4 regions of the Nocardioides panacis genome follow, and region 4 is predicted to be linked to each of the others. Evidence: predicted binding sites of a transcription regulator. Region 4 holds the regulator's gene; each other region holds the start of a gene.
The links. Region 4 encodes HrcA, which represses chaperone genes, less so after heat shock. Its sites were predicted from a motif close to TTGGCACTCGNNNNNNNCGAGTGCCAA; they were not measured.
Positions count from the first base shown of each region.

Region 1: the regulator HrcA is predicted to act here: its motif matches at 1,077-1,103, upstream of KRR39_RS00155 (FmdB family zinc ribbon protein).
Region 2: the regulator HrcA is predicted to act here: its motif matches at 1,072-1,098, upstream of groL (chaperonin GroEL).
Region 3: the regulator HrcA is predicted to act here: its motif matches at 963-989, upstream of groES (co-chaperone GroES).

Region 1 covers NZ_CP077062.1:25,109-27,306, reverse strand. Annotated here, with positions in the region: gene KRR39_RS00160 (penicillin acylase family protein) at 1-983, opposite strand, end outside; gene KRR39_RS00155 (FmdB family zinc ribbon protein) at 1,148-1,522, shown strand; gene KRR39_RS00150 (SAF domain-containing protein) at 1,598-2,198, shown strand, end outside.
Region 2 covers NZ_CP077062.1:4,736,801-4,738,998, reverse strand. Annotated here, with positions in the region: gene groL (chaperonin GroEL) at 1-915, opposite strand, end outside; gene KRR39_RS23150 (ATP-grasp domain-containing protein) at 1,245-2,081, opposite strand; gene KRR39_RS23145 (NAD(P)H-dependent flavin oxidoreductase) at 2,129-2,198, shown strand, end outside.
Region 3 covers NZ_CP077062.1:3,169,942-3,172,139, forward strand. Annotated here, with positions in the region: gene groL (chaperonin GroEL) at 1-421, opposite strand, end outside; gene groES (co-chaperone GroES) at 529-822, opposite strand; gene KRR39_RS15430 (class I SAM-dependent methyltransferase) at 1,036-2,198, shown strand, end outside.
Region 4 covers NZ_CP077062.1:2,698,696-2,700,893, reverse strand. Annotated here, with positions in the region: gene KRR39_RS13140 (MBL fold metallo-hydrolase) at 1-281, opposite strand, end outside; gene hrcA (heat-inducible transcriptional repressor HrcA) at 380-1,402, shown strand; gene dnaJ (molecular chaperone DnaJ) at 1,416-2,198, shown strand, end outside.

The DNA.
Region 1 (2,198 bases), 2.2 Mb from region 4:
TCGTTGGCCAGGATCGGCTCGCCGGTCGTGGAGTGGTCGCCGTCCACGACCCACGCGTTCGAGCCGAGCCCGTCGCCCTTGCCGAGCAGGGCCGGCAGGTCGCGCACCGCCCGGTGCACCCGCTCCAGGGCGCCCTCGGCCGCCCTCGAGACGGGTGGGCGGGACGGCTTGCGAGTGCCGCCGCGGGTGGCGTCCTGCTCGAACACCTTGTCCACGACCGCGCCCTGGTCGACGATCGGGCGGTGCCGGTCGTAGGGGTAGGGCGGGAACAGCTCGGCGATCTCCGCCGGCGTCCGGGTCGCCGACATCAGGCCGCGCTCGATCTCGTCGTCCATGTTGCCGCGCAGGTCCCACGCCATCGCCTTGAGCCACGCGACGGAGTCCGCCGGCGTCCAGTCCTCGATCTGGTAGTCGGAGTTCTTCAGCCCGAGCACGGTGTACTCCAGCGAGATCTCCGAGGGCGAGTGCCGGTGCAGGTAGGCGTTCACGCCGTTGCTGTAGGCCTGCAGGTAGGCCAGCGTCGCCGGCTGGAGCCGGGACAGCTCCTGCTCCGCGACCCGGCGCCACCCCATGGTCCGGATCGTCTTGTCCGTCTCGAGGGTGGCCTCGCCGAACATCTCCGAGAGCCGTCCGGCGGTCGTGTGCCGGCGGACGTCCATCTCGAAGAACCGGTCCTGGGCCTGCACGAACCCCTGCGCGTAGAACAGGTCGTGGCTGGTCCCGGCGTAGACCTGCGGGATGCCGTGGTCGTCGCGGAGCACCTTGACGGTGCCGTCCAGGCCCTGCAGCGACAGGTCGCCGGAGGTCTGCGGGAAGGACTGGCGGACCACCACGACGCCCGCGACGAGCGCGGCCACCAGGAGCAGGACGACCGCCAGGACGCCGTACGCCGACCAGCGGCTCCAGCGCGGCCAGGCCCGGAAGCCACGTCGCGGCGCCGCCGTCGAGGAGGGAGCGGGCGTCGCTGCGGGGGTGTCGGGCACGGCGGCAATTGTGCCTGTTGCGGTCCCCCGCTCCCGCCGCGCCCCCACGCGGCACGGCCGGGAAGTTTGTGAATCGTCCCGACGTTGCGATACTTGGCAGTCGAGTCCCCGGAGTGCCAGTCGAGACCCCCGGGGACGACGTATGAGCATCCCGTGGAGGACCCGTGCCCACCTACCAGTACGCCTGCACCGAGTGCACCCACTCGTTCGAGCAGTTCCAGAGCTTCACCGACGACGCACTCACCGTGTGCCCCGTCTGCGAGGGTCGCCTGCGCAAGGTGTTCAACGCCGTCGGTGTGGTGTTCAAGGGGTCCGGCTTCTACCGCAACGACAGCCGCACCGACGGCAAGTCCGCCGGCAACGGCTCCGCGCCGAAGTCTCCCGCGACCTCGGACCACTCCGGCAGCAGCGGCGACTCGTCCTCCTCCACCGCATCGGAGAAGTCCTCGGAGAAGTCGAGCCCGGCCGGCTCGTCGTCGAAGAAGTCGTCGGACACGTCCGCCGCGACCTCGTCCAGCAACTCCCCCAGCGCCGCCTGACCCCTCGGTCCCACCCGACCCGGGCCCTGTGGACGACGGCCGACGCGGTCCCGGCGGGGCTCCTAGCCTGGGTCGATGCCCCGTCTCCCGGCCTCGTTGCGCCGCCTGCGTCGCGTCGCGCTCACCCACCGCCGTCCCCTCACGGCGCTGTGCGCGGCGGTCGCGGTGGCCGCGGCCCTGCAGGCCAACGCGGCGCCTCCCCCGCCCCGCACCCTCGTGCTGACCGCGGCGCGCGACCTCCCTGCCGGCACGGTGGTGCGGTCCGGTGACCTGGTCCGGACCCCGTTCGACCCGGGCAGCGTGCCCGCGGGCGTGCTCCCGGCCGCGGCAGCCGTCGGGCGTACGACGACCGGGCCGGTGCGCGCGGGCGAGGCGGTCACCGACGCCCGGCTGGTGACCCGGTCGCTGCTCGCCGGCTACCCGGGGCTGGTCGCGGTCCCGGTGCGGATCGGCGACCCGGCCGCCGTACGCCTGCTGCGGGTCGGGGACCGCGTCGACCTGCTCGCGGCGGACCCGCAGTCCGACTCGGCGGCACGCCTCGTGGGGCGGGACGCACCGGTGCTGGCGATCCCGCGGGCCGGGCCGGAGTCCCCCGGCCTCACCTCGGGCGCGCTCGTCGTGCTCGGCGTTCCGGACCTCACCGCCCCAACCGTCGCACAGGCCTCGGTCACGGCAT
Region 2 (2,198 bases), 2.0 Mb from region 4:
GAGGCCGACCTCCTCGGAGATGACCTGGCCGCCGGTCAGGATCGCGATGTCCTGGAGCATGGCCTTGCGACGGTCACCGAAGCCGGGAGCCTTCACGGCGACCGACTTGAAGGTGCCGCGGATCTTGTTGACCACCAGGGTGGACAGCGCCTCGCCGTCGACGTCCTCGGAGAGGATCAGCAGCGGCTTGCCGCTCTGCATGACCTTCTCGAGCACCGGCAGCAGGTCCTTGACGTTCGAGACCTTCTGGTTGGCGATCAGGATGTACGGGTCGTCGAGGACCGTCTCCATGCGCTCCGCGTCGGTGACGAAGTACGCCGAGATGAAGCCCTTGTCGAACCGCATGCCCTCGGTGAGCTCGAGGTCGAGGCCGAACGTGTTCGACTCCTCGACGGTGATGACGCCTTCCTTGCCGACCTTGTCCATCGCCTCGGCGATGATCTCGCCGACGGTGGTGTCACCGGCGGAGATGGAGGCGGTGGAGGCGATCTGCTCCTTGGTCTCGACGTCCTTGGCCATCGCGAGCAGCTGCTCGGTGATGGCGGTGACGGCGATCTCGATGCCACGCTTGAGCGACATCGGGTTCGCGCCGGCCGCGACGTTGCGCAGCCCCTCGCGAACCATGGCCTGGGCCAGGACCGTGGCGGTGGTGGTGCCGTCGCCCGCGACGTCGTCGGTCTTCTTGGCGACCTCCTTGACGAGCTCGGCACCGATCTTCTCGTAGGGGTCCTCGAGCTCGATCTCCTTGGCGATGGACACACCGTCGTTGGTGATCGTGGGGGCGCCCCACTTCTTTTCGAGGACGACATTGCGACCCTTGGGGCCGAGCGTCACCTTGACGGCGTCGGCGAGCGTGTTCATGCCACGCTCCAGGCCGCGCCGTGCTTCCTCGTTGAACGCAATAAGCTTCGGCATTCTCCGCGGTTCCTCACGCTGGAATGAATGGACTGGCCCGGGGGATGCCCGCGACGGACGATCTCCGCTGACCCGGCAGACCCTTCCCGCCGGCGCGTGGAGACCTCATCTTCCCGGTCCACTTGGCACTCTCGTGGTGAGAGTGCTACCTCATGTTTAGCACTCGCCCCTTGCGAGTGCAAGACGACGTGGGCGGGCTAGGTCTAGACCGACGTCAGCCACCCCCACGTGTCATTGACCCCTCTTCGGAGCCGGGCCTAACCTGAGGGAACCTCGTGGGTGCGACGGGGTTTCGGCCGGAGAACGCGAAAGCGCTCTCCGGCCTCTTCTTAAGCCAGCCGGCCCGCGACCATCGCCCCGAAGGCGGTCGCCACCTCGGGCACCAGGTCGAGGTAGAGCCCCGGCTCGGTGGCCTCGAGCTCCCCCACCGCGAGCGAGCCGTCGGCGAGCCGCATCAGGTCCACCCGGGCGTAGGCCAGCCGGGCCCCGAGCAGCCGCTCCGCGACCTGCACCGTCCGGGTGGCCAGCGCGGCGTGCGGCTCCTCCAGCGGTACGGCGCCGGAGCGGCCGCCGTACTCCTCGTGGACCCGGACCTCGCCGTCGCCGGGGACCTTGCGCACCTGGGCGACCGCCCGTCCGTCGATGGTGAACACCGAGACCTCGCCCTCGGTGCGCACCGACTCCACCAGCGGCTGCACCAGCCAGGGACCGTGGCCCCGGACCGGCAGGTCGGGGCGGTCCAGCACCACCACGCCCCGTCCTCCGGCCCCGACGACGGGCTTGCAGACCGCCACGCCGAACCCGCGGGCGGCGCTGACCACCTCGGCCCGGGTGCCGGCCAGCACGCTGGGTACGACGGGCAGCCCGGCTGCGAGCAGGTCGAGGAGGTAGGCCTTCTCGGTGTTCCACGCGAACACATCGGCGCCGTTGAGCAGCGCCGGCCCGACGCTCGCGGACCAGTCCAGGAACTCCTCGCGCCGCGACTCGTAGTCCCAGGTGCTGCGGACCGCGACGACCCCGGCCCGCGACCAGTCGACGTCCGCGTCGTCCCAGGCCACCCAGCGCGACGTGAGGCCGCGGGCCGCGAGGTCCTCGACCAGCAGGTGACCGTCGGTCTCTCCGTCGGGCAGGGGGGCGCAGGTCACGAGCAGGACGTCGGCGGACATGGGCGGGACGCTACCGATCGGCGCGACCGGTTTGCGACAGTGGGAGGGTGATCGACACCTGGCTCACCGAGACCTTCGACCTGTCCGTCCCCGTCGTCGGCGCCCCGATGGCCGGTC
Region 3 (2,198 bases), 470 kb from region 4:
CCTTGTCGTCCACGTCGCGGGCGGCGTCGCGCAGCGCGTTGCCGACGGCCTCGACGGCGAGGTCCATGCCACGCTTGAGGCTCATCGGGTTCGCACCGGCGGCGACGGCCCGCAGGCCCTCGTGCACCATCGCCTGGGCGAGGACGGTCGCGGTCGTCGTACCGTCGCCGGCGACGTCGTTGGTCTTGGTGGCGACCTCCTTGGTGAGCTGCACACCCAGGTTCTCGAACGGGTCGTCGACCTCGATCTCACGGGCGACGGTCACACCGTCGTTGGTGATCGTGGGGGCGCCCCACTTCTTGTCGAGGACGACGTAACGGCCCTTGGGGCCGAGTGTCACCTTGACGGCGTTGGCGAGTGCGTCCACGCCACGCTCGAGGGAACGGCGGGCGTTCTCGTCGAACTCCAGAATCTTCGGCATCTGTAGATGCACCTTCCTGTGGTCTTGAATGCTGCTTTAAGACATGCACCCCAGGGGCCCGAACGATTTCAGGCCGCCCGGGGCGGTGTCGGACGAAGCGGTTGAGCTCAGCCGATGACGGCGAGCACGTCGCGCGCCGAGAGGATGAGGTACTCCTGGCCGGAGTACTTGACCTCGGTGCCGCCGTACTTGCTGTAGATGACCTTGTCGCCGACGTTGACGTCGAGCGGGACCCGGTTGCCGTTGTCGTCGATGCGACCCGGACCGATGCTCAGGACCTCGCCCTCCTGGGGCTTCTCCTTGGCAGTGTCCGGGATGACCAGGCCGGAAGCCGTGGTCTGCTCGGCCTCGAGGGCCTTGACGACGATCCGGTCCTCGAGAGGCTTGATGTTGACCGACACGATGCCGACCTCCACTTTCGAAGTTGTCGAGGGGTGATGTTTCTGCAGAACGTTTGGTGCCGGCTTCGTCGCACGCCGTCGCGGGGGTCGCGCGGGTCCACCTGCACTGGCACACTCGAGGTGAGAGTGCCAACGTAAATCTAGCACTCGGTGGCCACGAGTGCCAGACGGGTCCGCGGGTCTCTTCCCGGCCCGGCCTGACAGGATGACGGCGTGGACCTCGACGCCTTCCGCTGGCTGCTGACCGAGCCCGGCCAGGCGCTGCTGGTCCGGGCCACCCAGCTGTACGTCGCCCACGCCGGCGACCCGGTGCGGACCGCCACCGCCCTGCGCCGCCACGACGTCTCGCCCGAGCACGCCGCCGCGGCGCTCACCCAGGTCGACCTGCGGGCCCGGGCGGTGGCCAAGCTCGGCGACGACGCGGCGCGGATGTACTTCACCCCCGAGGGCCTCGAGCAGGCCACCCGGTCCCGGGTCGCCACGCACCGCGCGGCGCGGGTCGCGTTCGCCGCCCCCGACTCGGTGCTCGACCTCGGCTGCGGCATCGGTGGCGACCTGGTGGCGCTGGCCCGGGCCGGGCTGACCGTCGCGGGCGTGGACCGCGACGAGCTGCGGGTGGCGGTGGCCCGGGCCAACCTCGACGCCCTCGGGCTCGGCGGGGCGGTGCAGGTGGCGTCCGCGCAGGACGTCGACGTCTCCGGGTTCGGCGTGGTCTTCGCCGACCCCGCCCGTCGTACCGACCGGGGGCGGGTGTTCGACGTGGACGGCTGGTCGCCGCCGTGGGACTTCGTCACCGCGCTGCTGGCCCGGCCCTCGTGCGTCAAGGTCGCGCCCGGCATCCCGCACTCCCTGCTGCCCGACGGCGTCGAGGCCGAGTGGGTCTCCGACGAGGGCGACGTCAAGGAGGCCGCGCTGTGGTCCCCGCAGCTGGCCACGGCGCGCCGCCGGGCCACGGTGATCAAGGGCGGCGGGCTGGTGTCCGTGACCGACGAGGACGACCCCGGCTCCCCCGGCGTCCGGGCCGTCGGCCGCTGCCTCTACGAGCCCGACGGCGCGGTGATCCGGGCCGGCCTGGTGACCGCGGTCGCGGCCGGCGTGAACGGCGGGCTGGTCGACGAGCACATCGCCTACGTGACCAGCGACGAGGCGTTCTCCACCCCGCTGGCCCGCTCCTACGAGGTGCTCGACGAGCTGCCCTACAAGGAGAAGCCGCTGCGCGCCGCGCTCCGGGCCCGCGGGGTGGGGCGGCTGACGATCAAGAAGCGCGGCGTCGACGTGGTGCCCGAGGAGCTCCGCAAGCGGCTGTCCCTGCACGGCGAGCAGGAGGCCACGATCGTGATGACCAGGGTCGCCGGCAAGGGCACCTGCCTGCTCGT
Region 4 (2,198 bases):
CCGTCGTACGCCTCGGTGAAGACCACGTTGCCGAAGGTGTGGTCGAAGTGCTGGTGGGTGTTGACGACCGCGACGACGTCGCCGAGGCCGAGCCGGCGCACGAGCTCGAGCGCGACCCGGCCCTCGACCTCCGAGGCGCGGGTGTCGACGACCAGCAGCCCCCGGTCGCCGGCGACGACCCCGACGTTGACGTCGAAGGACTCGAAGCGGGCCACCCAGCAGCGGTCGCCGATCTCGACGAAGCCGTGGTCGTGGGGGATGTCACGCGGAAGGTCGGGCATGCGGGCCAGGCTACGGCGGGACGGTAGGCTTGGCACTCGGTACAGGGGAGTGCCAGGAGCACGTGGAAGCACCGAGGACGCCGGAGGAGGCGAGTCAGATGGTCGAGGATCGCAAGCTGGCCGTCCTGCGCGCGATCGTGGAGGACTACGTCTCGACCCAGGAGCCGGTGGGCTCCAAGTCGCTGGTCGACCGGCACAAGCTCGGCGTCTCCCCGGCCACCGTCCGCAACGACATGGCCGCGCTGGAGGAGGAGGGGTTCATCACCCAGCCGCACACCAGCGCCGGGCGGATCCCCACCGACAAGGGCTACCGGCTGTTCGTGGACCGGCTCAGCCAGGTCAAGCCGCTCAACGCCGCGGAGAAGCGGGCCATCGCGACCCTGCTCGAGGGCGCCATCGACCTCGACGACGTGGTGCAGCGCAGCGTCCGGCTGCTCGCCCAGCTGACCCGGCAGGTCGCGATCGTGCAGTACCCCACGCTCTCGCGCTCCACGGTCCGGCACGTCGAGGTGGTCCCGCTGACCGCCGCGCGCGTGCTGGTGGTGCTGATCCTCTCCACCGGCCGCGTCGAGCAGCGGGTGGTCGAGCTGCCCGCCCCGCTCGACGAGGAGCGGGTCGCGGACCTGCGCAGCCGGCTGAACCGGACCATCGTGGGGGAGCGGCTCGCCGACGCCTCCGCATCCCTGGTGGTGCTCCCCGACGAGTACGAGCCCGACCAGCGCGGTCCGGTGGCGGTGCTCGTCGCGGCCCTGGTCGAGGCGATGTCCGACCACCGCTCCGACGAGCGCGTGGTCGTCGGCGGCACCGCCAACCTTGCACGCTTCGGCGACGGTTTCGACCTCGCCATCCGGCCGATGCTCGAGGCGCTCGAGGAGCACGTCGTGCTGCTCAAGCTGCTCGGCGAGGCGTCGTCGCCCTCCACGGTGACGGTGCGCATCGGGCACGAGGGCCCCTACCAGGAGCTCGCCTCCACCTCGGTCGTCTCCACGGGCTACGGCCCGGGCGACGAGGCGCTGGCCACCCTGGGCATCGTGGGGCCGACCCGCATGGACTACCCCGGATCCATGGCGGCGGTGCGCGCGGTCGCGCGCTACGTCTCCCGGATCCTCGACGAAGGATGAGAGAGCCTCAGCTGTGAGCCAGGACCTGTACGAGACCCTCGGGGTCTCGCGCGATGCCGACGGTGACGTGATCAAGAAGGCCTACCGCAGGCTTGCCCGGCAGCTGCACCCCGACGTGAACCCAGACCCGGCCACGCAGGAGCAGTTCAAGGAGGTCACGCGCGCCTACGAGGTGCTCTCCGACCCCGAGAAGCGCCGGATGTACGACCTCGGCGGCGACCCCTTCAACGGCGGCGGCTTCGGCAGCGCGGGCGCCGGGCAGGGGTTCTCCTTCACCGACATCATGGACGCCTTCTTCGGCGGCCAGGGCGGTGCCGGCGGCGCCGCGGGAAGCGGTCGCGGTCCCCGACCGCGCGCCCGTCGCGGGCAGGACGCGCTGATCCGCCTCGACGTCGACCTCGCCGAGGCGGCCTTCGGCACCACCCACGAGCTCAAGGTCGACACGGCCGTGCTGTGCACCGTCTGCAACGGCGAGGGCGCGGCCCCCGGGTCGCACCCGGTGCCGTGCGAGACCTGCGGCGGTCGCGGGGAGACCGTGCACCTGCAGCGCTCGTTCCTCGGCGAGATCCGCACGATGCGACCCTGCGCGGCCTGCCGCGGCTTCGGCACGATCATCCCCGAGCCGTGCCGCGAGTGCTCCGGCGACGGCCGGGTCCGCTCGCGCCGCACCCTGACGGTGAAGATCCCCGCCGGCGTCGACACCGGCACCCGGGTCCAGCTCACCGGCCAGGGCGAGGTCGGCCCCGGCGGCGGCCCGGCCGGCGACCTGTACGTCGAGATGCACGTCAACGACCAC